2 regions of the Klebsiella sp. RIT-PI-d genome follow, and region 2 is predicted to be linked to the other one. Evidence: predicted binding sites of a transcription regulator. Region 2 holds the regulator's gene; the other holds the start of a gene.
The links. The regulator sigma-54, encoded in region 2, starts transcription at its own class of promoters, with help from an activator protein. The targets are predictions, from matches to a motif close to GTTGGCACANNTTTCGCTNT.

Region 1: hydN (electron transport protein HydN) is a predicted target of sigma-54. The motif match lies at 3,102-3,121, and genes of this name have one in related genera.

Annotation. Positions count from the first base shown of each region.
Region 1 covers NZ_LGIT01000003.1:4,201-19,937, reverse strand. Annotated here, with positions in the region: gene AC791_RS00570 (6-phospho-beta-glucosidase) at 1-295, opposite strand, end outside; gene ascF (PTS cellobiose/arbutin/salicin transporter subunit IIBC) at 292-1,752, opposite strand; gene AC791_RS00560 (LacI family DNA-binding transcriptional regulator) at 1,997-3,010, shown strand; gene hydN (electron transport protein HydN) at 3,157-3,702, shown strand; gene fdhF (formate dehydrogenase subunit alpha) at 3,739-5,889, shown strand; gene hypF (carbamoyltransferase HypF) at 5,900-8,128, shown strand; gene norW (NADH:flavorubredoxin reductase NorW) at 8,196-9,329, opposite strand; gene norV (anaerobic nitric oxide reductase flavorubredoxin) at 9,326-10,768, opposite strand; gene norR (nitric oxide reductase transcriptional regulator NorR) at 10,954-12,471, shown strand; gene mltB (lytic murein transglycosylase B) at 12,571-13,653, shown strand; gene pncC (nicotinamide-nucleotide amidase) at 13,819-14,316, shown strand; gene recA (recombinase RecA) at 14,408-15,472, shown strand; gene recX (recombination regulator RecX) at 15,603-15,737, shown strand, end outside.
Region 2 covers NZ_LGIT01000003.1:473,894-489,630, reverse strand. Annotated here, with positions in the region: gene tamA (autotransporter assembly complex protein TamA) at 1-118, shown strand, start outside; gene tamB (autotransporter assembly complex protein TamB) at 115-3,891, shown strand; gene AC791_RS02730 (gamma-glutamylcyclotransferase family protein) at 3,894-4,238, shown strand; gene arcB (aerobic respiration two-component sensor histidine kinase ArcB) at 4,369-6,696, shown strand; gene elbB (isoprenoid biosynthesis glyoxalase ElbB) at 6,937-7,590, shown strand; gene mtgA (monofunctional biosynthetic peptidoglycan transglycosylase) at 7,587-8,315, shown strand; gene yrbL (PhoP regulatory network protein YrbL) at 8,312-8,947, opposite strand; gene npr (PTS phosphocarrier protein NPr) at 9,189-9,461, opposite strand; gene rapZ (RNase adapter RapZ) at 9,461-10,312, opposite strand; gene ptsN (PTS IIA-like nitrogen regulatory protein PtsN) at 10,358-10,846, opposite strand; gene hpf (ribosome hibernation promoting factor) at 10,904-11,191, opposite strand; gene rpoN (RNA polymerase factor sigma-54) at 11,214-12,647, opposite strand; gene lptB (LPS export ABC transporter ATP-binding protein) at 12,748-13,473, opposite strand; gene lptA (lipopolysaccharide ABC transporter substrate-binding protein LptA) at 13,480-14,034, opposite strand; gene lptC (LPS export ABC transporter periplasmic protein LptC) at 14,003-14,578, opposite strand; gene kdsC (3-deoxy-manno-octulosonate-8-phosphatase KdsC) at 14,575-15,141, opposite strand; gene kdsD (arabinose-5-phosphate isomerase KdsD) at 15,156-15,737, opposite strand, start outside.

The DNA.
Region 1 (15,737 bases), 470 kb from region 2:
GGCGGCTCCAGGCAATCGAGGTGCGAAAGACGGTAAATCCCATCTCCGCCATCAGGGCGATGTCTTCTTTATAACGATGGTAAAAATCAATCGCCTGGTGGCTCGGATAATATTCATCCTCGCGCAGGGCAAAGCGCTTCTCCTGCCCAAGCTTAACGGGCAGGCGGTTATTACCGTGCGGGATCATATCGACGGTGGTCAATCCCTTGCCGCCCTCCAGATACGCGCCTTCAGACTGATTGGCGGCCATTGCACCGCCCCATAAAAAATCCTGCGGGAAGGAAGATGTGCTCATGCATTACCTCGCTGAATATCCATGTTTTGAATATGGTTTTTACTGGCGGCTGTTTTTTCCGGCTGAGGCGCTTCAACCGGAATATCCTCAAAGCCCAGCACCAGGGTAAGAATAAACGAGAGTACCACGGCCAGCGCCATAACGCCGAAGACCCAGAAAAGCGTCATTGGGTTCGCCGGATCGAAAAACTGGACGCTGGTAAACAGTCCCGGAGCGGCCATTGAATGGCTGGCCAGCCCGGCGATCCCCGCTACCGCCCCGCAGATAAATCCGCTGATCAGGCTGGCTATCAATGGACGTTTCAGGCGGATGGCGACCCCGTACAGCGCCGGTTCTGAAATCCCGGCCATAATGGCCGAGGCCGCCGCCGCCAGCGCCGTCTGACGCAGTTCCGGGTTTTTGGTTTTCCATGCGACCGCCAGCGAAGACCCGCCGAGCGACAGGTTAGCGCCAATTTCTGATGGCATCACCATGCCTTCTTTGCCGGTTTCAGCAATCGTCTGAATGATGGTCGGGGTAAATACGCGGTGCATGCCGGTCATCACCAGTAGCGGCCACAGTGCGCCCATAATCGCTACCGATAGCCAGCCCAGGTAATCGTGAACGGTGTACACCAGCGCCGAAATGGCGCTACCGATCCAGATGCCCACCGGGCCGATGAGCAGAATAGCCAGCGGGGCGGCAATCAGGACGATCAACATCGGTTTGAGGAAGTTTTTAGTCACCGCAGGCGTGATGCGATCGACCCAGCGTTCGATATACGACAGGCACCAGGTCATTACCAGCGCCGGGATCACCGTATAGGTGTATTTCACCGCCGTTACCGGGATCAGCGCAAATTCAACCTGTTCACCCTGCGCCGCTTTTGCCATTAATTCGATAAAGCCCGGATGTACCAGCACCCCGGCAATAGCAATCGCCAGCGACATATTCGTTTTGAACTTGACTGCTGCCGAGGCGGCCACCATCAGCGGCAGGAAGAAAAAGGCCCCGTCACCGATGACCGTCAGAATGGTCAGGGTTGACGAGCCTTTGGTCAGTAAACCGGTCATTTCCAGGATCATCGCCAGCAGTTTTACCATCGATCCGCCGATGATCGCCGGGATCAGCGGTGACATCGTGCCGATCAGCGCGTCGAGTATTCCCGCGCCGATGCGGCGCAGGGTCAGCGGCGGTTTACCCGTGGGTGCCGGGGGCTGCATATCCTGCGGCAGCAGGCTGATAACGTCGCCATAGGCCTGAGAAACGGTATTGCCGATAATCACCTGGCACTGATTGTCGTTACGCACCACGCCAAGGACGCCGCTGAGGCTTTTGAGCGTCGCGCTGTCGATTTGAGTCGGATCTTTCACCACAAAACGCAGACGCGTCATGCAGTGAGTGACCGCTGCGATGTTATCCGCGCCGCCCAGTGCATCAAGCACCGAACGGGCCAGTGCTGCATAGTTTTTTGCCATCGGATCTGTGTCCTGTTTTTTGGTTAGATGACATCATCGCCGCGCTGCGTTGATGAAATAGTGTATAGGAAACCGGTTCCACAAAAGGATGATGAGTTTGGATTTTCCAGGCAAGTTTTAAATTTTTTATGTTGCGAAATTGTGATGCAGATCGCCAGGACTCAGGTGGCGTTTGCAGACTGGCGCTGTAAATTGGCAGAGGGTGAAGTACACTGCTGAGATCATAAAAAGAGGGATGAATGGTATGGCAACGATGCTGGAAGTGGCGAAGCGGGCAGGGGTGTCGAAGGCCACGGTTTCACGCGTGTTGACAGGCAATGGCTATGTCAGCCAGCAAACCAAAGATCGTGTCTATCAGGCTATTGAAGAGAGTGGCTACCGACCTAATTTGCTGGCTCGCAGCCTGGCAAACCGGTCGACGCAGACCATTGGGCTGGTAGTGACCAATACGCTTTATCACGGGGTTTATTTTAGTGAGTTGCTGTTTCACGCCGCCCGGATGACTGAAGATAAAGGCCGCAGGTTAATTCTCGCTGATGGTAAACATAGCGCTCAGGACGAGCGCGAAGCCATTGAGTATTTGCTGGATCTACGTTGCGATGCGGTCATTATTTATCCGCGCTTTTTAAGCGTGGATGAAATGGATGAAATTATTCATAGTCACAGTCAGCCGATTATGGTGATTAACCGGCGTTTGCGCCATAACAGCAGCCACTGTGTCTGGTCCGATCAAAAGGCCTCCAGCTTTCACGCTATATCGCAGCTTATCGCTATGGGGCATCGCGATATCGCGTTTATTACCGGCTCGCTGGACTCACCAACCGGGATCGAACGTCTTGCGGGGTATAAAGAGGCGCTGAGTCAGAACGGTATTGCCGTACGTGATGCGCTGATTGCGGAGGGGAAATGGACGCCGTCGACCGGCGCCTCAGGCGTCGATACGCTACTTTTACGTCAGGTGTCGTTTTCAGCGCTGGTGGCCAGCAATGACGATATGGCGACCGGGGCCATCAAGCAGCTTCACCAGCAGGGTATCCGCGTACCGGAACAGGTATCGGTGCTGGGGTTTGATGACACGGCCCTCGCGCCGTATCTGATCCCTTCCCTTTCCAGCGTCAGGCTACCGGTTACGGAGATGATTAAGGAAACCATCAGCCGCCTGATATTTATGCTCGACGGCGGCGAATTTAATTATCAGCAAGTTTTCAATGGTGAACTGATGCTGCGTGATTCGATTATTGCCGGTCCCTGCGCCTGAACCTCGTCAAATTGTCATCGACACAAGTGTCGATGACAGCGTCAAAAACGATCCTCGCTAATAAATATCATTTAAAATCATGTAATTAATAGTTGGCGCGAATTATGCATCCTCCAGCGCGTTATTAGCCATTACTGGAGTGTTTGATGAACCGTTTCATCATTGCGGATGCGAGCAAATGCATTGGCTGTCGTACCTGCGAAGTTGCCTGCGTGGTATCCCACCAGCAGGATCAGGACTGCGCAGCCCTGACGCCGCATAATTTTCAGCCGCGTATTCACGTTATCAAAGGGGTCAATATTTCTACGGCAACGCTGTGCCGTCAGTGCGAAGACGCGCCATGTGCCAACGTTTGCCCGAACGGGGCAATCAGCCGCGATAAAGGCTTTGTCCACGTGATGCAGGAACGCTGCATTGGCTGTAAAACCTGTGTTGTCGCCTGTCCTTACGGCGCGATGGAAGTGGTTTTGCGCCCGGTTGTACGCAACAGCGGCAGCGGACTGAACGTACGTGCGGAAAAAGCCGAAGCCAATAAGTGCGATTTATGTCATCAGCGTGAAGCCGGCCCGGCGTGCATGGAAGTCTGTCCGACGCATGCGCTGGTCTGCGTTGACCGCGACAAACTCGAACAGTTAAGCGCAGAAAAACGTCGTCGTACTGCGCTGGATGCTGCAACGTCCCTGATATTTTAAATCCCATTCGTTTCACTTTTAACAGGTCTGTTACTGATGAAAAAAATTACGAGCGTATGTCCTTATTGCGGTGCTGGCTGCAAATTAAAGCTGGTTGTTGAGAAAGATCGTATTATCCGCGCGGAAGCGGCGGACGGTAAAACTAACCAAAATGAACTCTGTCTGAAGGGCTATTACGGTTGGGATTTTCTGAATGACACCAAACTCCTGACGCCGCGCCTGACGCAGCCGATGATCCGCTATCAAAAGGGCGGCAAATTTACGCCGGTAAGCTGGGATGAAGCCATTCGCTATACCGCCAAACGGTTGAGCGAAATAAAAGAAAAACACGGTCCACGCGCGATTATGACCACCGGGTCATCGCGCGGAACCGGTAACGAAACCAACTATGTGATGCAGAAATTCGCCCGCGGCGTTCTGCATACCAATAATGTCGACTGCTGTGCCCGCGTGTGTCATGGCCCGTCGGTTGCCGGTTTGCAGGAAACGCTGGGCAACGGGGCCATGAGCAATTCCATCGGCGATATCGAAAACTCGCGCTGCCTGCTGGTGTTTGGCTACAACTGTGCCGATTCACACCCGATTGTGGCCCGCCGGGTGATTAAAGCGAAGCAAAACGGGGCGAAAATCATCGTCTGCGATCCGCGTCGCATTGAAACTGCGCGCATTGCCGATCAGCATCTGCAAATCAGTAACGGCTGCAATATGGCGCTGGTGAATGCCTTCGCTTATGTGCTGCTGGAAGAAGATCTCTACGATAAAGAATATGTCTCGCGCTACACCACCGGGCTGGATGCGTATCGTGAAATGGTCAAAGACTACGCGCCGGAAGCCGTTGAGCATCTGACGGGCGTCTCTGCGCAGCAAATCCGTCAGGCTATGCGTGCTTATGCTGCCGCGCCTTCTGCGACCATTATGTGGGGCATGGGCGTGACCCAGTTTGGTCAGGCGGTTGACGTGGTGAAAGGCCTGTCGAGCCTCGCCCTGATGACCGGCAACCTTGGCCGCGAAAACGTCGGGGTAGGTCCGGTGCGCGGTCAGAACAATGTGCAGGGCGCGTGCGACATGGGCGTGCTGCCGAATCAGTTCCCCGGTTATCAGGATGTGGTCGATCCGGCGGTGCGGGAGAAATTTGCCAGCGCCTGGGGCATTGACGTTAATCTGATGGACGATAAAGTTGGCGTGCGGATCACGGAAGTACCGCATCTGGCGCTGGAAGGTAAGGTCAAAGCGTACTACATCATGGGCGAAGATCCGCTCCAGACCGAGGCCGATTTAGGGCTGGTGCGTAAAGGTTTCGAGGCCCTCGATTTTGTGGTGGTGCAGGATATCTTTATGACCAAAACCGCCGAGCAGGCCGACGTCTTGCTGCCTGCCACCTCATGGGGCGAGCATGGCGGCGTGTTTACCTGCGCCGACCGCGGCTTTCAGCGGTTCGAAAAAGCCATTGAACCGAAGTACAACGTCAAGCGCGACTGGGAAATCATCAGTCTTCTGGCCAGCGAAATGGGTTATCCGATGCATTATGACGATAACCAGCAAATCTGGGACGAAATGCGCGAGCTGTGCCCGCTGTTTTACGGCGTCACCTATGAAAAAATGGGTGATATGGGCCATGTTCAGTGGCCGTGCCCAACGCTGGATCATCCCGGTACACCGTATCTCTATGAGGGCAATAAATTCTCCACGCCGGACGGCAAAGGGCATCTGTTTGCTGCCCCGTGGCGCGCCCCGGCTGAGCTTCCCGATGAAGCTTATCCGCTGGTGCTGTGTACCGTGCGTGAGGTGGGACACTACTCCTGCCGTTCGATGACCGGAAACTGCGCGGCGCTGCAAACGCTGGCCGATGAGCCAGGTTTTATGCAAATCAACCCGCACGATGCAGAGCAACTGGGCGTCAGGGACGGGCAGCTGGTATGGGTCGAATCGCGTCGGGGTAAAGTCATTACCCGGGCTAATGTCAGCGAACGTATCAATTCCGGCAGCGTATACATGACCTATCAATGGTGGATCGGGGCCTGTAACGAACTGACCCAGGATAACCTCGACCCGGTTTCTAAAACGCCGGAAACCAAATATTGCGCGGTAAAAGTGGTCACCATTGCCGATCAGCGGCAGGCGGAAGAGTATGTGCAAACTACCTACAGTAATATGAAGGGGCGTTTGTGTGCAGCGATAGCGGAGTAATCATAGCGTTATGAGTTATAACGGCGTGCAAATTCGGGTACGCGGCAAAGTCCAGGGGGTGGGTTTCCGCCCCTTCGTCTGGCAGATTGCCCAACAACAGCATCTCAGAGGCGATGTGTGCAATGACGGTGCCGGCGTGCTGGTCCGTCTGCTGGGCGAGAGCGCCGGATTTATTGCCACGCTTACCCGGGATTGCCCGCCGCTGGCGCGTATTGATGAAACGGATATCCAGCCGATGAGCTGGGATGTCATCCCTGCTGATTTTACTATCCGCCACAGCGCCGCGGGCAGCATGAGCACCCAAATCGTGCCTGATGCCGCGACCTGTCCGGCCTGCCTGGCAGAGATGAACGACCCGCAGGAGCGCCGTTACCGCTATCCGTTTATTAACTGCACCCACTGTGGACCCCGCTTCACTATCATTCACGCCATGCCGTACGATCGTCCATTTACGGCAATGGCCGCATTTCCTCTTTGTTCACACTGCGATGCAGAATACCGTAATCCGTCCGATCGACGATTCCATGCCCAGCCGGTAGCCTGCGCGGTCTGTGGCCCTGCGCTGACGTGGATCAGCGGTGAAGAGACGGCAAAAGAAGAATCTGCCCTGTCGGCAGCGGTTGTGCAGCTGGCGTGCGGCGGAATTATCGCTATTAAAGGTCTTGGCGGTTTTCATCTCGCCTGCGATGCGCGCCGTCAGGATGCGGTAGCGCGTCTGCGCGAGCGCAAGCAGCGCCCGACGAAGCCACTGGCTGTAATGCTTGCATCACTTAATGGACTGCCTCTGCCAGCACGGGCGCTGCTTAGCACTCCTGCTGCACCGGTGGTGCTGGTGGATAAATCATGCGTGCCCGATTTATGCGTCGGAATTGCGCCAGGCCTGAGTGAAGTCGGCGTCATGCTGCCCGCAACGCCGTTGCACCATCTGCTGATGCAGATGTTTGCAGGGCCGCTGGTCATGACTTCCGGCAATCTGAGCGGCAGGCCACCGGCAATAACCAATGCGCAGGCTCGGGACGATCTACAGGCGATTGCCGACGGTTTTTTGCTGCACAACCGCGATATTGTGCAGCGAATGGATGATTCGGTTATCCGCCAGAGCGGCGAAATGCTGCGTCGCTCGCGGGGCTATGTCCCGGATGCGCTGGCCCTGCCGCCAGGTTTTGATGCTGTTCCTCCGATGCTGTGCCTGGGGGCCGATCTGAAAAATACGTTCTGTCTGGTGCGCGGTAATCAGGCGGTACTGAGCCAGCATTTTGGCGATCTGAGTGACGACGGTATTCAGGCGCAATGGCAGACATCCCTGCAAATGATGCTGGCGATATACGATTTTACGCCACAGCAGGTGGTCATTGATGCCCATCCGGCCTATCACAGCGCGCAGTGGGCAGGTTCAATGGGGTTACCTGTGCAAACCGTGCTGCATCATCACGCTCACGCCGCCGCTTGTCTGGCTGAACACGGCTGGCCGCTGAACGGTGGCGATGTCATCGCGCTGACGCTCGACGGAATTGGTATGGGGGAGGGCAGGGCGCTTTGGGGCGGTGAATGTTTACGGGTCAACTACCGGGAATGTGAACACCTCGGTGGACTGCCTGCGGTCGCGCTGCCCGGCGGCGACCTGGCCGCGCGGCAGCCGTGGCGGAACTTGCTGGCACAGTGCCTGGCGTTTGTGCCGCACTGGGAGCAGTATCCGGAAACGGCAACCGTGCAGGCGCAAAACTGGCCGCTGCTGGCGAAAGCGATTGCACGCGGAATTAATGCGCCGCTGGCCTCCTCGTGCGGACGGTTATTTGATGCAGTAGCTGCGGCCGCAGGCATTACGCTCGCCTCAAATGCGCTGAGCTATGAGGGTGAAGCCGCCTGCCTGCTGGAAGCTCTGGCGGCAACCAGCGATGAGATCCCGCATCCGGTGACCATGCCGGTAGTCGAGAATCAGCTCGATCTGGCAACCTTCTGGAAGCAGTGGTTACAGTGGCAAGCCCCGCCTGCACAGCGCGCCTGGGCCTTTCATGATGCGCTGGCGGCAGGATGTGCCGCACTGATGCGTGAGCAGGCACAACCGCGGGGGATCGCTACTCTGGTCTTTAGCGGTGGTGTACTGCATAACCAGGTGCTGTGTCAGCGGCTTCGTTATTATCTTGCTGACTTTACACTCCTTTTTCCGCAACAATTCCCGGCCGGGGATGGCGGTATCGCGCTGGGGCAGGCCGTAATAGCCGCTGCGCGGAAGATGTAAATCGTCGGGGGGATCAGATGTACTTGTATTCGGTGTTTTCGTCTCCCCCTCATCCCCCACTCTGTATCTACACCGTCAACGCTTTTAACAGCGTAAACGCCTCTTTCATCCGATCCTCGCTCACCACAAACGCCCGCAGTGTTTCACTGGCATCTATTCCTTTTGCCACCATTCCCCGATCGTCAACAATGATATGCCAGTGTAGATCTTCACGGTGTGTTTCACCCGCCAGATGCAGTGGTAGATCGGGCGTTTTCACCTTCACCAGCATCGCCGGAAGTTTAAGCTCACCGCCATTCGTCAGCAGCGTTTTCGCAAGACACATGGCGCTTAACATAATCGGCTGCAGGAACGGCAGGACCATGCCGTTGATCTCCGCGCAGTCTCCCAGCGCAAAGATATGCGGGTCGCTGGTTTGCAGCGCCGTATTGACGACGATCCCCCGGTTAATCATAACCCCGGCGCGTCGGGCGAGGGTGGTTTGTGGACGCAGGCCCGTTGCCGCGACGACGGCGTCCACCTCAATAACCCGCTGGCGGTCAAGCGTGACGCGTATCCCCCCCGTTGTTTGCTCCAGCGAAACGAGTTGTGATTTGAGCAGCAGATGCACCCCGTTTTCCGTCAGCCGATGTTGCAGGCGGCTGCTTACCTCCGGCGGCATCAGGGACGCCAGAATACTGGCGGCATTATCAATAAGCGTGACGGCTTTACCCGCGCGGCAAAAATCCATTGCCAGCTCGCTGCCAATCAGACCGCTGCCGACAATCAGTACCCGTTGGGCATCGTGCAGCACAGGCTGTGCGGCGCGATATTCCTGCTGGCTATTAAGCGTTAGCATATGCTCATAACCCGCAACCGGCGGCACAAAAGCGCTGGCACCGGTCGCCAGCACCAGCTTGTCATACGACCACTGACCCGACTGACTTAATACCGTGCGGCTGTCAGCGTTAATATCCGTGATCCGGGTATGCGGAAACAGGCGCAGATTATACTGCTCCGCAAACTCGCCCGCGGTTTGCAACGTGAGGTCATCGGCATATAGCCCCCGGCTGATCACGTGGCTGAGATCCGGCTTGTTGTACTCATCCATACTGTCAGCCGCAATCAGCGTCAACGACACGCTGGCATCCTGCTTACGGATGTTTTTCACCAGCTGGCGGGCGGCAAAGCCAGATCCAATGATGACGATCCCGTGATTCATACCGCCTCCATCGCCAGCACGTCGAACACCTCTTTGCCAAGGGAGCACTCCGGACAGAGGAAGTCTTGCGGAACATCGCTCCACGCTGTCCCGGGAGCAACATTTTGCATCGGCTCTCCGGTCCGCGGATCGTAAATCCACTGACACACGCTGCACTGCATACACGGCCCTAAATCGGCTGGCGCAGCGACGGCGGGTTGGACAGGCGCGGCCGCAGGTTTGGTTTTCGTTTCTGGCAGCGGTGTCAGCGCCCACTGACGAGCAATGTCGCGCCCGTGCTGGCGGCAAATTTCCAGCGCGTCGATATCCGGACGCCATTTGGCTTTCAGGCTAACCGACATTTCAAGTCCGGCATCCTGCAAACGCGTCGAGAGGCGATCGACCGCGCCGCCGCTCCAGCCGTGAGAGCCAAACGCGCTGGCGCGCTTGTTACGAAAACGCAGACCGGTGATCTCCTCGACCAGACCGGCGATTTTCGGCATCATGACGTTATTCATGGTGGAGGTCCCCACCAGCACACCTTTCGAGCGGAAGACATTGGTCAGAATGTCATTTTTATCGCTGCGGGCGACGTTAAAAATCTTCACCGCCACGCGCGGGTCAACTTCATTAATCCCCTGGGCGATGGCGTCTGCCATCATGCGGGTGTTATTCGACATGGTATCGTAGAAAATCGTGATCCGATCTTCCTGATAATCTGCCGCCCATTGCAGATACAGTTCGACGATTTGCGTTGGGTTATCGCGCCAGACCACCCCATGCGAGGTGGCAATCATGTCGACCGGCAGGTTAAAGCCTAAAATCTCCGTAATTTTTGGCGTCACCAGACGGCTGAACGGCGTCAGGATATTGGCATAGTAGCGCTGGCACTGTTCAAACAGTTCGCCCTGATCCACCTCATCGTTAAACAGACGTTCGTCACAATAATGCTGGCCAAAAGCGTCATTACTGAACAGCACAGCGTCGCCGGTCATATAGGTCATCATGCTGTCCGGCCAGTGCAGCATTGGTGTTTCAACAAAGATAAGCTGTTTACCGTTGCCAATATCCAGCGCCTCACCGGTCTTTACTACATTGAAATTCCATTCCGGATGATGATGGTGGCCGTTAATAGAATCGATGGCATTGGCAGTACAGTAAATTGGCGTGTCCGGAATATAAGACATGAGTTCAGTTAGCGCCCCGGCGTGATCTTCTTCGGCATGGTTAATCACGATATAGTCGATTTTTGCCAGATCGATCTCTGCTCGCAGGTTCTGCACAAATTCCCGGCTGAATTTATGATCGACGGTATCAATTAGCACGTTTTTGCCTTCCTGGATCAGGTAGCTGTTATAACTGCTGCCGCGTAGCGTTTTGTATTCTGTACCGTGAAAATCACGCACTTCCCAGTCGCGTTGCCCAACCCACTGAATATTATTTTTTACCTGAATAGCCATAACAACCTCTAACGTAAGCAAAATATGTAGAAACGATGTATAGCTATTATCAATAAGCGTGCCAGTTTTTAATTTATTGTTTTAAAAGGATAAATTATTTATGCCTTGTGTTGATGGTGTCAAAATGACTATTATCAGGACAGTCAATATGACACTGACAATAGTCAAAAAGACAATGAGGCAACATGGGCTTTTCTGTTGAGGTACTGGCGAAAATTGCCATTGAGCTACAGCGAGATATCGGACATCAGGATCGCTTTGCCAGAGTGATCGCGACACTACGCCAGGCATTAGGATGCGATGCCTCTGCCCTGCTGCGCTACGAGGCGCATCAGTTTATTCCGCTGGCAATCGACGGTCTGGCGCCGGATGTGCCTGGACGACGCTTTGCGCTGGCCGAACATCCGCGTTTGGAAGCGATTGCCCGGGCGGGTGACGTGGTGCGATTCCCGGCTGACAGCACGCTTCCGGACCCGTACGACGGGCTGATCCCCGGCCAGGAAAGCCTGAAAGTTCACGCCTGCGTTGGCCTGCCGCTGTTTGCCGGACAAAACCTGATTGGGGCGCTAACGCTCGACGGCATGTCTGCCGACCGTTTTGATGCCTTTAGCGACGAAGAGTTACGTCTGATCGCCGCGCTGGTCGCCGGCGCGCTGAATAATGCGCTGCTGATCGCCCAGCTTGAAAGCCAGAACATATTACCGGGCGAAACGCGCGGCTACGGGCAGACGGCGGGGCAGGAGATGATCGGCCTGTCTGAAAATATGGTGCAGCTAAAAAAAGAAATTTCCATTGTCGCCGCGTCCGATCTTAACGTATTGATCGGCGGAGAAACCGGTACCGGTAAGGAGCTGGTGGCAAAAGCTATCCATGAAGGATCGGCGCGGGCGGCCAGTCAACTGGTCTATCTTAACTGCGCGGCGCTGCCTGAAAGTGTGGCAGAAAGCGAGTTGTTTGGTCACGTAAAAGGCGCATTTACCGGGGCTATCAGTCATCGCAGCGGCAAATTTGAAATGGCCGATAATGGCACGCTGTTTCTTGATGAGATTGGTGAACTGTCGCTGGCGCTTCAGGCCAAGCTATTGCGCGTTCTTCAGTACGGCGATATCCAGCGCGTGGGCGACGATCGCAGTCTGCGGGTAGACGTCCGCGTGCTGGCCGCCACCAATCGCGACCTGCGTGAGGAAGTGCTTGCCGGGCGTTTTCGTGCCGATCTGTTTCACCGTCTTAGCGTTTTCCCCCTCTCTGTTCCGCCACTGCGGGACAGAGGTGACGATGTGATTTTGCTGGCGGGTTATTTTTGTGAACAGTGTCGCGTGCGGCTCGGGCTGTCGCGCGTGGTTCTAAGCCCTGGCGCAAGGGCACATTTGTTGAGCTACGCCTGGCCGGGTAACGTGCGCGAACTAGAACACGCTATACACCGGGCGGTGGTGCTGGCCCGGGCGACGCGCAGTGGAGATGAAGTTGTGCTTGATGCGCCGCACTTTGCCCTGCACGATGACACGTCGGTACCCGTTACCGCGCCTGTTCAACCTTTGCCCACAAATACCTCTCTGCGCGAGGCAACCGAGCATTTTCAGCGGCAACTGATTACCCGTACGCTGGCACAAAGTGACGGCAAATGGGCCGCCAGCGCCAGGCTGCTCGGCACCGATGTGGCTAATTTACACCGTCTGGCGAAGCGTCTGGGGTTGAAGACATAGCGGATGCCAGCGGATGGAAGACTTTTTATATGCTTCCTTGAGGGCTGGCAGATGTTTTACCATACTTGCCTCTGCTCAAATTCATTGAATGGAACTCCCATGCTTAAGCGTCGTTACCTGGCTTTACTTGCATTAGCTACTCTGCTTGCAGCCTGCAGCAGTAAACCGAAAACATCCGCCATGCCTTCTGAAACGGCGGCCCCGTCCGGCGGTTTCCTGCTGGAGCCTCAGCACAACGTGATGATGCTCAGCGGCGATTTTGCCAATAACCCGGCGGCAGAGCAGTTCATTGATAAAATGGTGAGCAAGCATGGCTTTAACAAGCAGCAGCTCCAGGAGATCCTGTCCCAGGCCGAGCGCAAAGATAACGTTCTGCGTTTGATGGACCGGCAGGCCCCAACCACCTCCACACTACCGAGTGGACCAAACGGCGCGTGGCTACGCTATCGTCAGCAGTTTATTACTCCGGATAACGTGCAAAATGGCGTGGCGTTCTGGAACCAGTATCAGGATGCGCTGAATCGCGCCTGGCAGGTTTATGGCGTGCCGCCGGAAATTATTGTTGGCATCATCGGCGTCGAAACGCGCTGGGGTCGGGTGATGGGTAAAACCCGTATTCTGGATGCGCTGGCGACGCTGTCGTTTAACTATCCACGCCGCGCCGAGTACTTTTCCGGCGAACTGGAAACCTTCCTCCTGATGGCCCGCGACGAGCAGGATGACCCGCTGGAGTTGCGCGGTTCATTTGCGGGTGCAATGGGCTACGGTCAATTTATGCCGTCCTCATATAAACAATATGCGGTCGATTTTAATGGTGATGGACACGTTAATCTGTGGGATCCGGAAGACGCTATTGGCAGCGTGGCAAACTATTTTAAAGAACACGGCTGGGTGAAAGGTGGTCTGGTTGCTGTTGAGGCTAATGGTCAGGCCGTAGGCCTGGAAAGCGGCTTTAATAAGAAGTACAGCTTAGGACAGCTGGCAGCAGCCGGACTGACTCCTGTGCAGCCGCTGGGCGATTACCAGCAGGCCAGTCTTCTGCGTCTGGATATCGGCACCCGCTACCAGTACTGGTATGGTTTACCTAACTTCTACACCATCACCCGTTATAACCACAGCACCAACTACGCGATGGCCGTCTGGCAGCTGGGTGAAGCCGTGGCGCTGGCGCGCGTACAGTAAGCCCACCCGGCGAGGCTGACCATCGTTACCCGTTGTGGCGTGTAATGGTCAGCCCCGGCGGGCTTTTTTTTTCTGAATCTGACTCGTAAAATCACGGCGCCGCCCCCATCTATTCGTGGAAAGTGCTATCTTGATGTCCATTCTTTTCACTATTGCGAGGCGCAGATGACCGATCGCGAATTAATGCAATTAAGTGAGCAGCTAGGGCAGGCGCTCAACGCGCGCGGGGCGACGGTAACTACGGCTGAATCCTGCACTGGCGGCTGGGTGGCAAAGGTGATTACCGACGTTGCCGGCAGTTCTGCCTGGTTCGAGCGCAGCTTTATCACCTACAGTAATGAAGCCAAAGCACAAATGATCGGCGTAAAGTCTGCCACACTTGAACAGCATGGTGCTGTTAGCGAACCGGTGGTGGTCGAAATGGCAATAGGTGCCCTGCGTGCGGCGCGTGCCGATTACGCCATTTCCGTCAGTGGCATCGCCGGACCGGATGGCGGCAGTGACGCAAAACCGGTCGGTACAGTATGGTTTGGCTTTGCCAGCGCGCGCGGAGAAGGTATTACCCGACGCGAATGTTTTGCCGGCGATCGCGAGGCGGTGCGGCGTCAGGCCACGGCGTACGCGCTAAAAACCCTGTGGCAAAATTTTCTACAAAACACTTGATACTGTATAGTTATACAGTATAATTAGCGCAACAAAACAGTAATCTCCGGCGTGGTGTAAACCAGCTTCACCCGGCATGACAGGAGTAATAATGGCTATCGACGAAAACAAACAGAAAGCGTTGGCGGCAGCACTGGGCCAGATTGAAAAGCAATTCGGCAAAGGCTCAATCATGCGCCTGGGTGAAGACCGTTCCATGGATGTAGAAACTATTTCTACGGGTTCGCTTTCACTGGATATCGCGCTGGGTGCGGGTGGCCTGCCAATGGGGCGTGTCGTAGAAATCTACGGCCCGGAGTCCTCAGGTAAAACTACGCTGACCCTGCAGGTTGTTGCGGCTGCACAGCGTGAAGGCAAGACCTGTGCGTTTATCGATGCAGAACACGCGCTGGACCCTGTATACGCACGCAAACTTGGCGTAGACATTGACAATCTGCTCTGCTCTCAGCCAGATACGGGCGAGCAGGCGCTGGAGATTTGTGACGCGCTGGCACGTTCTGGTGCAGTAGACGTTATCGTTGTCGACTCCGTTGCGGCACTGACGCCGAAAGCAGAAATCGAAGGCGAAATCGGTGACTCTCACATGGGCCTCGCGGCGCGTATGATGAGCCAGGCGATGCGTAAGCTGGCCGGTAACCTGAAGCAGTCTAATACGCTGCTGATCTTCATCAACCAGATCCGTATGAAAATTGGTGTGATGTTTGGTAACCCGGAAACCACCACCGGTGGTAACGCGCTGAAATTCTATGCTTCTGTACGTCTGGATATCCGCCGTATCGGTGCGGTGAAAGATGGTGAAAACGTAGTGGGTAGCGAAACGCGCGTTAAAGTCGTGAAAAACAAAATCGCTGCGCCATTTAAACAGGCTGAATTCCAGATCCTTTATGGAGAAGGCATCAACTATCACGGCGAACTGGTCGATCTTGGCGTGAAAGAGAAGCTGATCGAGAAAGCGGGTGCATGGTATAGCTATAACGGTGACAAAATTGGTCAGGGTAAAGCAAACGCCATTACCTGGCTGAAAGAGAACCCGGCTGCTGCGAAAGAAATTGAGAAGAAAGTACGTGAGCTTCTGCTCAGCAACCCGAATGACAAGCCGGACTTCGTTATTGATCCTAACGACGAAAATGCGGCTGATGCGAAAGAAGATTTTTAATCTTTCGGTAAAGCAGGGGCTGTGCGCAACATGGCATTCTCCTGCAAATCAGTTAACATCAACGGATGTTAATCACTTAAGGGCTGCTTAATGCGGCCCTTTTGCTATTTCAATGCCAGCAGGGTCTGAGATGACAGAGAATAGTTCCCGCCGCTCTGCGTATTCGCGCCTTCTTGACCGCGCGGTACGCATTCTTGCTATGCGCGACCACAGCGAACTTGAGCTACGTCGTAAGCTGGCTGCACCTGTCGTCAGCAAAAAAGGG
Region 2 (15,737 bases):
CGTTGGTGTTCGCTGGCAGTCACCGGTGGGGCCGATAAAACTCGATTTTGCCGTGCCGGTGGGCGATAAAGATAAGCACGATTTACAGTTTTATATCGGTCTGGGGCCAGAATTATGAGTTTATGGAAGAAAATAAGCCTCGGGGTGCTGATTTTTATCCTGCTATTGCTCGGAACCGTCGCGTTCCTGGTGGGCACCAAAAGCGGGCTTCATCTGCTGTTCAGCGCGGCTAACCGCTGGGTTCCCGGGCTGGAAATCGGTCAGGTGACTGGCGGCTGGCGCGATCTGAACCTGAAAAATATTCGCTACGACCAACCCGGCGTGGCGGTTAATGCCGGTCAGGTTCATCTCTCCGTCAGTCTTGCCTGCCTGAAGCAAAGCAGCCTGTGCGTGAACGATATTACGCTTTCCGATATCAATGTAACGGTTGATACGAAAAAATTGCCGCCGGCTGAAAAAGTCGAGGAAGAGGATAACGGCCCGCTGGATCTCTCTACGCCGTATCCGATTACCCTGAGCCGCATCGCGCTTAATAACGTCAATATCAATATCGATGACACTACCGTGTCGGTGATGAATTTTTCTTCCGGGCTGGCATGGCAGGACAAAAATCTGACCGTTACGCCAACCTCGCTGCAAGGGCTGCTAATTGCGCTGCCGAAAGTTGCCAAAGTGGCGCAAGAGCAGGTGATCGAGCCGAAGATTGATAATCCGCAGCCGGATGAGAAGCCGCTGGGTGAAACGCTAAAAGATCTGTTCGCTAAACCGTTACTGCCAGAGATGACTGATGTTCATCTGCCGCTGAATCTGAATATTGAAGAATTCCGTGGGGAGCAACTGCGCCTGACCGGTGATACCGACGTCACCGTGCGCAACATGCTGCTGAAAGTCAGCAGTATTGACGGTAACACGAAACTTGATGTGCTGGATATCGATGCCAACGAAGGCACGTTAAATGCCACCGGCACCGCCCGGCTGGCAGATAACTGGCCGGTCGATCTGACGCTCAACAGCACGCTAAACGTCGATCCGCTGAAAGGCGAGAAGGTGAAGATCAAGGTGGGCGGTGCCCTGCGGGAACAGCTTGAACTGGGTGTTAATCTCTCAGGACCGGTTGATATCGTCCTGCGTGGCCAGACGCGTCTGACGGAAGTCGGTTTGCCGCTCAATCTGGATATTACCAGCCAGCAACTCTACTGGCCGTTCACCGGTGAAAAACAGTACCAGGCTGATAACCTGAAGCTCAAGCTGACCGGCAAAGCAACGGATTATACGCTTTCATTCCGCACGGCGGTGAAAGGACAGGATGTACCGCCAGCCACCATTATGCTTGATGCCAAAGGCAACGAGCAGCAAATCAATCTGGATAAACTTACCGTTGCCGCACTGGAGGGGACGACTGAGCTGAAAGCGCTGCTTGACTGGCAGCAGGCTATTAGCTGGCGTGGTGAACTGGCACTGAAAGGAATTAATACCGCGAAGGAGTTCCCGGACTGGCCGTCGAAACTGAATGGCCTGATCAAAACGCGCGGTAGCCTGTACGGCGGCAGCTGGCAGATGGATATCCCGGAGATCAAACTCTCCGGTAACGTGAAGCAAAATAAAGTGGCAGTAGACGGTTCTGTTAAGGGCAACAGCTATTTGCAATGGGTCATTCCCGGTCTGCATCTTGCGCTGGGCCGTAACAGCGCAGATGTGAAAGGAGAGTTGGGGGTAAAAGATCTTAACCTCGACGCCACCATTGACGCGCCCGGCCTCGATAACGCGCTACCGGGTCTCGGGGGTACAGCGAAAGGCTTGCTGAAAGTACGCGGCACGGTAGAAGCGCCACAGTTGCTGGCGGATATCACGGCCCGGGGCCTGCGCTGGCAGGAACTCTCCGTGGCGCAAGTGCGGATTAACGGGGATATCAAATCCACCGATCAGATTGCCGGCAATATGGACGTGCGCGTGGAGCGTATTGTCCAGGGTGACATCAATGTTCGCTCGCTAACCCTGGAAGCCAAAGGCAGCGAGAAACAGCATCAGCTGCAACTGCGTGTACAGGGCGATCCGGTCTCCGGACAGTTAGATCTGGCGGGAAGTTTTGATCGTCAGGCGCAGCGCTGGAAAGGAACGTTAAGCAATACCCGTTTCCAGACGCCGGTAGGGCCGTGGTCGCTAAATCGCGCCATTGCGCTGGACTACCGTAATGAAGAGCAGAAAATCAGTATCGGGCCACATTGCTGGACTAACCCGAACGCTGAACTGTGCGTGCCGCAAACTATTGATGCGGGTGCTGAAGGCCGGGCGGTGGTCAATCTTAATCGCTTCGACTTAGCCATGCTCAAGCCGTTTATGCCGGAAACCACTCAGGCCAGCGGGGTATTTAGTGGTAAGGCTGATGTCAGCTGGGACACCACCAAAGAAGGGTTGCCGCAGGGTGCCGTGACGTTATCTGGTCGTAATGTAAAAGTAACGCAGATAGTCAACGATGCGCCGCTGCCGGTAGCGTTCAGCACGCTCAATCTGAAGGCCGAACTGCGTAATAATCGTGCGCAGCTGGAATGGTTGATGCGTCTGACGAACAACGGTCAGTTCGACGGGCAGGTGCAGATTAGCGACCCGCAGGGACAACGTAATCTCGGCGGCAATGTGAATATCCGTAATTTCTCGCTGGCGATGATCAATGCCATCTTCTCCCAGGGTGAGAAAGCCGCGGGAACGCTTAACGCTAACCTGCGGCTGGCGGGCAACGCGCAAAGCCCGCAGCTGTTTGGTCAAATGCAGCTTAACGGCGTAGATCTGGATGCGAACTTTATGCCGTTCGACATGCAGCCAAGCCAGCTGGCGATGAATTTTAACGGCATGAGTTCAACGCTTCAGGGCGTGGTCCGTACGCGTCAGGGCGAAATCGCGCTAAATGGCGATGCCGACTGGAGCCAGCTCGACAACTGGCGCGCGCGGATCGCGGCGAAAGGTAGCCGGGTGCGGATCACCGTACCGCCAATGGTGCGCCTCGACGTCTCGCCAGATATCGTGTTCACTGCCACGCCGCAGCTGTTTACGCTTGATGGCAGCGCTGATGTGCCGTGGGCACGTATAGTGGTTCATGACCTGCCGGAAAGTGCGGTGGGCGTCTCCAGTGATGAAGTCATGCTGAATAACGATTTGCAGCCGGAGGAGCCGAAAACCGCGGCCATTCCGATTAACAGCAATCTGACTGTTCATGTCGGCAATAATGTCCGCCTGGATGCTTTTGGGCTGAAAGCCAGACTGACGGGCGATCTGAAAGTCGCTCAGGATAAGCAAGGGCTGGGTCTGAATGGGCAAATCAATATTCCGGAAGGACGTTTCCACGCCTACGGCCAGGATCTGATTGTGCGTAAAGGCGAGCTGCTGTTCTCCGGTCCACCGGATCAGCCTCTGCTAAATATTGAAGCCATTCGTAACCCGGAATCGACAGAGAACGACGTTATCGCCGGCGTACGTGTAACCGGCACCGCTGATGAACCGAAAGCTGAAGTTTTCTCAGATCCGGCAATGTCGCAGCAGGAAGCACTCTCCTATCTGCTTCGCGGTCAGGGTCTGGACAGCGAACAGAGCGACAGTGATGCAATGACATCAATGTTAGTCGGTCTGGGGGTTGCACAAAGTGGGCAGGTTGTGGGTAAAATCGGGGAGACATTTGGCGTCAGTAATCTGGCGCTGGATACCCAGGGAGTAGGTGACTCCTCCCAGGTGGTCGTCAGCGGTTATGTGCTGCCGGGTCTACAGGTGAAATATGGTGTAGGTATTTTTGACTCACTGGCGACTCTCACGTTACGCTATCGCCTGATGCCTAAGCTATATCTTGAAGCGGTGTCTGGCATAGACCAGGCACTGGACCTGCTCTATCAGTTTGAGTTTTAGCAATGCGAATATTTGTCTACGGCAGTTTACGAAGTAAGCAAGGCAACAGCCACTGGATGACCAACGCTCAGTGGCTGGGCGATCACCGCATCGATAACTACCAGTTGTATAGCCTGGGCCACTATCCAGGCGCGGTACCCGGTAATGGCACCGTACATGGGGAAGTTTATCGTATTGATGCTGCAACGCTTGCCGAGCTTGATGCGCTACGCACAAAGGGCGGCGAATACGCACGTCAGTTGATTCAGACTCCTTACGGGAGCGCATGGTTGTACGTTTATCAGCGGCCTGTTGATGGCTTAACGCTGATAGACAGCGGTGACTGGTTAGACAGACACCGGAACTAATTATCACGCCACCTTAGGGTGGCGTTATTTTTTGCGCGTCTGCGGATCCACTCTACATTTTTTAACCAATCTTCAACCTGTTGCCCAAAATTGGGTATGATTGAGCCATGCTGGGGTGAAGGAACCTTTTATGAAACAAATCCGTTTACTGGCGCAATATTACGTCGATCTAATGATGAAGCTGGGGCTGGTGCGATTTTCTCTGCTGCTGGCACTGGTGCTGGTCGTACTGGCCATCGCGGTACAGATGGCCGTGACCATGGTACTGCGCGGGCACGTTGAAGAAATCGACATTATTCGCTCCATTTTCTTTGGCATTCTGATTACGCCCTGGGCCGTCTATTTTTTATCCGTCGTGGTTGAACAACTCGAAGAGTCGCGGCAGCGCCTTTCCCGGCTGGTTGAGAAACTGGAAGAGATGCGCGAGCGGGATCTCAAACTGAACGTTCAGATGAAGAACAACATCGCCCAGCTCAATCAGGAAATCGCCGATCGAGAAAAGGCCGAGGCCGAACGGCAGGCGACCTTCGAGCAGCTTAAAATCGAGATGAAGGAGCGTGAGGAAACGCAAATTCGGCTTGAGCAGCAGTCGGCTTTTTTACGTTCTTTCCTGGATGCTTCACCCGATCTCGTTTTCTATCGTAATGAAAGCAAAGAATTCTCTGGCTGTAACCGGGCAATGGAACTGCTGACGGGCAAAAGTGAAAAGCAGTTGGTGAACCTGAAGCCACAGGATGTCTACACGGATGAAACCGCGGCGAAAGTGATTGAAACCGATGAAAAAGTTTTCCGACATAACGTCTCGTTGACCTACGAGCAGTGGCTCGATTACCCGGACGGACGTAAAGCCTGCTTTGAAATTCGTAAAGTGCCTTATTACGATCGCGTCGGCAAACGTCACGGACTGATGGGATTTGGTCGTGATATCACCGAGCGTAAGCGTTATCAGGATGCACTGGAGCGCGCCAGCCGCGATAAAACCACCTTTATTTCAACCATCAGCCATGAACTGCGCACGCCGCTGAACGGAATTGTGGGGCTGAGTCGCATTCTGCTGGACACCGATCTCAGTGTCGAACAGGAAAAGTACCTGAAAACTATTCATGTCTCGGCAGTTACCCTGGGCAATATTTTTAACGATATTATCGACATGGATAAAATCGAGCGCCGTAAAGTGCAGCTTGATAATCAGCCGGTCGATTTCACCAGTTTCCTGGCCGATCTTGAAAATCTCTCCGGGCTACAGGCGCACCAGAAAGGGCTGCGCTTTGTGATGGAGCCGAGCCAGCCATTGCCACTCAAAGTGATTACCGACGGTACGCGGCTGCGCCAGATCCTGTGGAATCTGATCAGTAATGCAGTCAAGTTCACCCAACAGGGGAAAGTGACGGTGCGGATCCGCTACGAGGGCGGGAAGACGCTGCGTTTTGAAGTCGAAGATTCCGGCATCGGCATTCCGCAGGACGAGCAGGACAAAATTTTCGCCATGTACTATCAGGTAAAAGACAGTAACGGCGGCAAACCTGCGACCGGGACCGGTATTGGTCTGGCGGTATCACGGCGGCTGGCGAAAAATATGGGCGGCGATATTACCGTCACCAGCCAGGCAGGGAAAGGTTCGATATTTACGCTGACAGTCGAGGCGCCAGCGGTGGTGGAAAAAGTCGAGGATGCTCTCAAAGACGAGGAAATGCCGCTTCCTGCCCTGCACGTGTTGTTGGTTGAAGACATTGAGCTGAACGTGATTGTGGCGCGTTCGGTGCTTGAGAAACTGGGTAACAGCGTTGATGTCGCGATGACCGGTACAGCGGCGCTGGAGATGTTTACCCCGAGCGAATACGATCTGGTTTTGCTCGATATCCAGTTGCCCGATATGACCGGGCTGGATATCTCCCGTCAGCTGACGCAGCGCTATCAACGTGACCAACTGCCTCCGCTGGTGGCATTAACAGCCAACGTGCTGAAAGATAAACAAGAATACCTTGATGCCGGTATGAATGATGTCTTAAGCAAACCGCTGGCAGTTCCGGCATTAACTGCCATGATTAAGAAGTTCTGGGACACTGCTAACCACGAGGAGAAGAGAGTGACTTCCATGGATAATGGCAAAACACACGAGCTGTTAGATATCCCCATGCTGGAGCAGTACATTGAGCTGGTCGGGCCGAAATTAATCACTGACGGTCTCGCCGTTTTTGAAAAAATGATGCCTGCCTATCTTAGTGTGCTGGACTCAAACCTGACCGCACGCGATCAAAAAGCGATTGCGGAAGAGGGGCATAAAATCAAAGGCGCGGCGGGATCGATTGGTCTGCGCCATCTGCAACAATTAGGGCAGCAAATACAGTCGTCCGATCTTCCTGCCTGGTGGGATAACGTGGGTGAATGGATTGAAGAGCTGAAGCAAGAGTGGCAGCACGATGTCGCGGTATTAAAAGAGTGGGTTGCCCAACGGTAATAAAAAATGACCCCGGCCTGGCCGGGGTGCGCTAATACTGCGCCAACACCAGGGAAATCATGGCTGCGCCTGTTTAATTAGCGTTCTTACACAAGGCACAGCGGAAAGACTTGGGACGCACGTTCATTAAGATAGCAAATCTTAAATTATTTGTTACACGAATCAGTTAAATATGTGAAGCACAGCGGTTAAATCATGTTTTCTGCTGAGTGCTCATCAGTTATGAAAAGGAATAGCCAGATGAAAAAAGTTGGGGTTGTCCTGAGCGGATGCGGTGTCTATGACGGAACGGAGATCCACGAGGCGGTCATTACCTTGTTAGCACTTGCCCGTCAGGACGCTCAGGCAGTCTGTTTCGCACCGGATAACATCCAGTCTGAGGTGATCAACCACCTCACTGGCGAAGTCATGGCTGAAAGCCGCAATGTATTAATTGAAGCCGCGCGTATTGTACGGGGCGACATCCAGCCGCTGGCACAGGCCCGGGCGGATGAACTGGACGCGTTGATTGTCCCCGGCGGCTTTGGCGCAGCCAAAAACCTGAGTAATTTTGCTACTCAGGGCGCGGCGTGCGAGGTCAATAGCGAATTAAAGGCGCTGGCGATAGAAATGCACCGTGCCGGTAAACCCCTGGGATTTATGTGTATTGCGCCTGCAATGCTGCCCAAAATCTTTGCTTTCCCGCTACGCCTGACCATTGGTACGGATATTGATACTGCTGACGTGCTGGATGAAATGGGAGCGGAGCATGTGCCCTGTCCGGTGGATGACATTGTGGTCGATGAAGACAATAAAATAGTGACCACGCCTGCCTGGATGCTGGCGGAGAATATTGCAGAGGCCGCGACGGGCATCGAAAAACTGGTCGCACGCGTACTGGCTCTGACCGAATGAGTAAAAAGCGTTCCCCGCTGTTTATTTCTCTGCGTCGACTTGTGGGGCGTACACTCCTGGCTCTCGCACTTTTCTGGGGAGGCGGTATTGCGCTGTTCAGCGTGGTGCCCGTACCTTTCTCTGCCGTCATGGTTGAGCGGCAAATCAGTGCCTGGCTGACCGGCGATTTTGGCTACCTCGTTCACGCCGACTGGGTGGACATGGATAACATCTCGCCCTATATGGGCCTTGCGGTTATCGCGGCAGAAGATCAGAAATTCCCGGGCCACCATGGATTTGATATGGCGGCGATTGAAAAAGCGCTATCGCATAATCAGCGGCATGAAATGCGGATCCGCGGCGCATCAACCCTTTCACAACAGACGGCAAAAAATCTGTTTCTGTGGGATGGCCGTAGTTGGCTGCGTAAGGGTCTGGAAGCCGGCCTGACGGCAGGCATTGAAACGGTGTGGAGCAAAAAGCGGATACTGACGGTCTATCTTAATATTGCCGAATTTGGCACGGGTATCTTCGGTGTGGAGGCGGCAGCGCAGCATTATTTCCACAAGCCTGCCAGCAAGCTAACCCGTTCTGAAGCCGCGCTGCTGGCCGCGGTGCTGCCGAACCCGATCCGCTTTCACGCGAATGCGCCTGACGGCTACGTGCGGAGTCGTCAGGCGTGGATTATGCGTCAGATGCAGCAATTAAGCGGAGAAGCATTTATGGCGACCAACAATCTGTATTAGGCCCGATGCGAGGTCAGCGTTACTGACATGCCCGCTTTCTGGCCATCATCACCGTTTTCAGATGCGGCGGCCAGCGCGGGCTGCTGCATAAAGCGTTGCCACAGCCGCGCCTGCTTGCGATGGCAGAACCAGGCAGACCACGTGGCCAGCGGAACGATCGTGCTCTCGCCAATATTATCGCACACCACCGGTATCACTTCTGACTCACTCACCCGGCGACACAGAATATTTTGCGGCTTCAGCGTCATGGTGACGATATGGTTATCATGCAGGTAGCGTTTAAGCTTTCTCAGCACCTCGCGCAGCATGACAACATCCCGGTCATAACAGCACTGAGCCGCAAAAGCTTTTAAAGTGACAGATGGCTTACCGTCGAAATCGGTAATTACGTCATAAACATAGCCGGTACCAAGATCGGTTTCTACCATACCGTAATATTGCGGAATACCGCTCCAGTCTTTGAGATAGCCCGACAGGTGCGCATAATAGCGCAGCTCACGCTTAGTTTCTTTTAGACCGCCCTGGCTGGCATGATAAATAATTTTAATGCAGCGTTGAGCATTTTCCGGATGTAAATAGCACTGGCGATGCCGTCCGGTTCCCAGCGGAGTTTGGTTTGATAGGTGGATCATAAAGCCGTCCTGAAATATGTGCTCATACCGGGTCAGTATGGCCGACAAACTTAAATGGAACTTCAACGAAATGTTAAGGTTTTCTTAAGTTGCTTTTTAAACATATAAACAGCACGGAATGTAAAATTATATTCAGCTATTTTATTTTTGAAATAATAACGCAGCGATATAAAAATTTAATGCGGAATGACACATCACAGTGTGTTTTTGCAGGGTATCCTGTCCCGGAAGGGACAGGTTATTATTCTTCGTCGAAACCGGAATTAAACAGCGCGATAACCGCTGCCAGCGCTTCAGCCTCCTGTGGCCCCGTCGCTTCAATCTCAATCTGACGGCCTTTAGCTGAGTCGAGCATCAGCAGTGCAATCACGCTATTAGCCTCTGCCTCTGCGCCTTCATCATTGCGCAGCAGGACTTCAGCGTCGAAGCCCTGCATCAGCTCAAACAGCTTCATCGCCGGGCGGGCGTGCATACCCAGCTTATTGGTCACTTCCACGATCGTTTTAACCGTCATTATTTACGTTTTTCCAGCGTGCGATGGCGGGATTGAACGTTCTTGCCGCGCGAGCGGAAATAGTCGGCCAGCTGTTCTGCAATATACACCGAACGGTGTTTACCGCCGGTACAGCCAATCGCCACGGTTAAATAACTACGGTTGTTGGTTTCCAGCATCGGCAGCCACAGTTCAAGATAGCTTCGCGTCTGATAGATAAAGTTGTGCACTTCAGTATGCCTGTCGAGGAACGCCGCGACGGGTTTATCAAGGCCGGTCATCGGGCGTAGTTTCGGGTCCCAGTGCGGGTTTGGCAGAAAACGCACGTCAAACACGTAGTCGGCATCAATAGGGATACCGTGCTTGAAGCCGAAAGACTCAAACACCATCGTTAATTCGCGCTCACGTTTGCCAAGCAGACGCGTACGCAGCATTTCGGCCAGTTCGTGAACCGACATCTCAGAAGTATCGACGATCAGATCGGCGCGTGAGCGCAACGGCTCAAGCAGGTCACTTTCCTGATCGATAGCACTCTCCAGCGACAAATTTTTACTGGAAAGCGGATGCAGACGGCGGGTATCACTGTAGCGACGGATCAGCGTGTTACGATCCGCATCAAGGAACAGCAGCTGCGGCGAAAAAGCCTCGGGCAGATTTTGCATTGCCTGCTCAAATATTTCCGGCGATTCCGGCATATTACGCACGTCGATGCTGACCGCGGCAGACGTTTGACGATCAACCAGGCTTCTGGCCAGTTCGGGCAATAGCACGACGGGCAAGTTATCAACGCAGTAGAATCCCATATCTTCCAGCGCCCGCAGAGCAACGGATTTCCCGGAGCCTGAGCGACCGCTGACGATCATCAGTACCATGTACCGTTTCTCCTCAGTACAGCAAAGGGTAAAGCGTTATCCCTGCTACACATCATCACTGTGTTCAGTTTCAGTGATGATTTGATACAGCTCTTCATCACTTTGCGCCGCCCGAAGACGACGACAAATGGTTTTATCTGCCAGCCGTTTGGCCACCAGTGAAAGGGTATGCAAATGCGTTTTTGTCTGATCGGCAGGCACCAGAAGTGCAAACAGCAGATCAACCGGCTGGTTGTCGATGGCATCAAAAGCAATCGGCGTTTCCAGTTGCACAAACACGCCAACGGCACGCAGCGTATCTTCTTCCAGCTTGCCATGAGGAATGGCGAGGCCATTACCGATACCGGTACTGCCCATTTTTTCACGCGTAAGGATGGCTTCGAATACCACCTGCGGCGCCAGGCTAAGCTGCTTAGCCGCCAGCTCACTGATAATTTCCAGGGCGCGTTTTTTGCTCTGGCAGTGGACGTTACTGCGGGTACATTCCGGGTTAAGAACGGTACTCAGTTGTAGCGCTGTATCATTGTTTATCATAATTTCACCTAAGCTTCGCCTGACAGCATGTGTGATATCAGGCGAACGCCCGGACAATCAGTGTTTTTTCAGTTTATCTTTATGTTTGGTCAGCTGTCGCGCGAGCTTATCAATTAAACCGTCGATAGCTGCATACATGTCCTGCCCTTCCGCACTGGCATGAATTTCCCCCCCGTTAACATGCAGGGTGGCATCCGAAATGTGAGTCACTTTCTCCACTTTCAACACAATGTAGACCTGATTGATGCGGTCAAAATACTGTTCCAGCTTAGCAAATTTCGTGCTGACAAAATCGCGAAGTCCATCAGTAATCTCGACATTGTGTCCAGTGATATTGAGCTGCATAGTGTCTTCCTTATCGGTTGGGTCATACCAGCTGCTTACGCTGGTTAGACGGCGGAATGGATAAAGACTCTCGATACTTCGCCACGGTACGACGTGCAACCATGATCCCCTGATCGGACAGCATTGTGGTTAATTTGCTGTCGCTCAGCGGTTTCGCGGGGTTCTCCGCAGCGATTAACTTTTTCACCAGCGCACGAATCGCGGTCGACGAGGCTTCGCCACCGCCTTCGGTATTTACATGGCTGGAGAAAAAATATTTCAGTTCAAAAATGCCGCGCGGGCTATGCAAATACTTCTGCGTAGTTACGCGAGATATCGTGGATTCATGCATCTCAACGGCCTGGGCGATATCGGCCAGCACCATGGGTTTCATATACTCTTCACCCTGCTCAAAAAACGCCTGCTGCTGCTCAACAATGCAGCGGCTAACGCGTAGCAGCGTATCATTGCGACTCTCCAGGCTTTTAATCAGCCACTTCGCTTCCTGGAGATTACTGCGGATGTACTGGTTATCTGCATCGTTGCGGTTACTGCCGCTCATCGCGGCATAGTGCTGATTAATTTGCAGGCGTGGAATGCTATCGGAATTCAGCTCGACCAGCCATTGACCGTTCACTTTGCGCACCAGCACATCCGGGATCACATACTCCGGCTCTCCGGTCTGGATCGACTGGCCAGGGCGCGGGTCCAGAGACTGAATAAAATTCACTGCATCTTTGAGTACGTCTTCTTTAAGACGCGTAACGCGCATTAAAGTTCGGAAATCATGATTGGCGAGAAGATCAAGGTGATTACTGATGATCAACTGTGCTTCAGCGATCCACGGCGTATTTTTAGCAAACTGCGAAAGCTGGATCAGCAGGCAGTCGCGCAGATCTTTGGCGGCAACACCGACAGGATCGAATCGCTGTACCCGCTTGAGTACCGCTTCCACTTCGTCAAGCCCAATGTCGCCATCGCCCATACTGTCGAGAATGTCCTCGACAGAGAGGGTCAGGTAGCCGGTGTCATCTACCGCATCGACGATCGACGTGGCAATCGCCCGATCGGTGTCGGTGAAAGGCGTCAGTTCAACCTGCCACATCAGATAATCCTGCAAGGACTGGGTGGTTTCGCCCTGATAAACGGGTAATTCGTCGTCCTGGTAATCCACGCCGTTACCGGAAGGCGTTCCGGCGGTGTAGATTTCGTCCCAGCTGGCATCCAGCGGCAGCTCTTCGGGCATCTCTTTTTGTTCCAGCGCGTCCACGCTGTCCAGCGTTTCGTTATCCGGAGATTCTTTGGCATCTATCTCTTCATGAAGATCGGTTTGCTCAAGCAGTGGATTGCTTTCCAGCGCCTGTTGAAGTTCCTGCTGTAATTCCAGCGTTGAGAGTTGCAGCAGGCGAATGGCCTGTTGTAACTGCGGCGTCATAGCAAGCTGTTGACTAAACCTTAATTGCAAACCTTGCTTCATATTCAGAGCGATTCTCTCCCGAGTTTACGTCGCTGACTTCTTACGCTTTATTCATCAGGCCGCTTCCGGGGCATGACGAGGATAGGATAAACACACCCTATCAGAGTCTGAAGTCTTCCCCAAGATATACGCGCTTAACCTGTTCGTCTTTAAGGATTTCGTCTGGCTTACCGTGCGCAATCAGATGGCCCTGGCTCACAATATAAGCGCGTTCGCACACCGCTAACGTTTCGCGCACGTTATGATCGGTAATCAGCACGCCAAGACCACTGTCGCGCAGATGCTCGATAATGTGTTTGATGTCGATAACGGAAATGGGATCAACACCGGCAAACGGTTCATCGAGCAGGATAAATTTAGGATTTGCGGCCAGCGCACGGGCGATTTCCACGCGGCGACGTTCACCGCCGGAGAGCGCCTGACCCAGACTGTCGCGCAGGTGTTCAATATGGAATTCTTCCATCAGCTCGTTAGCGCGATCTTGCCGTTGTTCAGCCGTCAGATCGTCACGAATTTGCAGGACCGCCATCAGGTTATCAAATACGCTAAGGCGACGGAAAATGGAGGCCTCCTGAGGAAGATAACCAATGCCCCGACGTGCGCGCGCATGAAGTGGCAGCAGACTGATATCTTCATCATCAATGATAATGTTGCCGGCATCGCGCGATACAATACCCACGACCATATAAAACGTGGTGGTTTTACCCGCGCCGTTAGGGCCGAGTAGCCCAACAATTTCACCGGATTTCACGGTCAGACTAACGTCTTCTACTACCCGGCGGCCTTTATAGGCTTTCGCGAGATTCTTTGCAGTTAATGTAGCCATATTGGATTAGTTACTCTTTTTCTGAGCCGGGGCCTGATCGTTACTTTTATTTTGCAGCTGCGATGGTACCAGAACGGTAGTGACACGTTTGCCTTTCTCGCTGAATGCCTGCATTTTCTGCTCTTTTACGAGATAGGTAATTTTGTCGCCCTGGATATTGCTGTCCACCTGCTCAAGAAAAGCTTTACCGGTAAGAACCACGAAATCATTTTGCAGTTCATAGTGCATTTGTGACGCACGGCCTTTCACCGGTTTGCCGTTATCCTGCATCTGGTAGAACGTCGTCGGGTTACCGTAGCCGTCGATCACTTCTTTGCCTTTTTCGCCGCCCGGACGCGTTACAACGACTTTATCAGCATTAATCTTGATCGTTCCCTGAGTTACAACAACGTTACCAGTGAACGTCACGATATTGCCCTGCATATCCAGCGACTGCTGATCGGACTCAATATGAATAGGCTGTTCGGTATCACCCGTTTTAGCCAGCGCAGGCAGGCTGGCGGCCAGAAGCGTACTGGCCAGTACAAGCTTAAGGCTGAGTTTGTTTGTTTTGAATTTCATATGAGGTCCTAACCTTTTCAATCAGCTCGGCAGTTTTATTGCGTAAATTTCCGCGCATTTTCAGGCCGCTGGAATTAAATGTCGTACCGTATAACGTCACCAAATCGTCAGAGGTTACATCCTGCGTGATCAGGTTTATCGTGGCGTTATCCGTTGTAATTTTGCGTAGTTGAGCATCCGGAGTCAGGGCGTTTACCTCAACGTGGCCGTAAAGATACAGCATCCGATCGTTAGTTAGCTTTGCTTTATCCGCTTTAATTGACCAGGTTTCAGTTTTAGTGGTGTCATACGTTGTCAGTAACGGTTGGGTAAACCACGTAATGGCCTGATCTGAAAAATACTCAACGTGCTGAGCAACCAGCTTATAACTGAGCGCACCTTCCGGACTGTACACCAGCGTACTGGTATGCTCACTCCGGTAGGTTGGATCGTTTGAAGATACCGTGTTTGTTTCAGTATCATCGTTACTCGCCAGGTTTACGCCGATTAAAATCAGCGCAATCAGCGACAGCAAAATGATAACCCAGCGTCTGGTTTTACTCATATCGATTGCCCTTTGGCTTCATCAAGCTTGCCCTGCGCCAGGAGTAATAAATCGCAGACCTCACGTACCGCTCCACGCCCGCCGTCAATACGCGTGACATAGTGCGCGCGTGGCAGTAAAAGCGGATGTGCATCCGCTACCGCGACGCTAAGCCCAATCTCGGCCATTACCGGCCAGTCAATGAGATCGTCACCGACATAGGCGACCTCGTCTGGCGACAGCGCCAGTTTCTCCAGCAGTTCGCGGTAGGCCAGCAGCTTATCTGATTGTCCCTGATAAAGATGCGTGATGCCGAGCGTGGCGCAACGGTCTTCTACTAGTTTAGCTTTACGCCCGGTAATAATGGCAACATTGATACCGGAGGTGAGCGCGCAGCGAATGCCATAGCCGTCACGCACGTTGAATGCCTTTAACTCTTCGCCATTATTGCCCATATAGATAAGCCCGTCGGACAATACGCCATCCACATCAAGGATCAGCAGGCGTATTTTTTTTGCCTGCTCCAGCATCTGCGCACTTACCGGCCCATAGCAGGTTGCCACAACGGCACCAGCATTACTCATTCTTTTATCCTTTCTTACACTACGCCTGCGCGCAGCAGATCATGCATATGTATCACACCCAGCAATTGGTCGCCATCGGCAACCATGACGCAGGTAATGTGGCGGGTCTGCATCAGGTTCAGCGCATCAACCGCCAGCGTACCCGGGCGAATACGAACGCCGCCTGGCGTCATTACCTCGGCAATGTTCAGGCTGCGCAGGTCTTCACCGTTATCAAAGATGCGGCGTAAGTCACCGTCGGTAAAGATCCCTTCGATCTTCATATTGTCATCGCAAACGACGGTCATACCGAGATTTTTACGGGTGATCTCCAGCAGCGCATCGCGCAGGGAAGCCTCTTTTGCCACTTTCGGGATGTCGCGGCCGGTGTGCATGATGTCGTTCACCCGCAATAACAGTTTACGGCCAAGCGCACCGCCCGGATGAGAGAGCGCAAAATCTTCGGCAGTAAAGCCCCGCGCTTTCAGCAGCGCAACGGCCAGCGCATCACCCATCACCAGCGCAGCGGTCGTGCTGGTCGTGGGAGCCAGCCCCAGCGGGCAGGCTTCACGCGGTACTTTGACACACAGGTGAATATCAGCGGCGCGACCCATGCT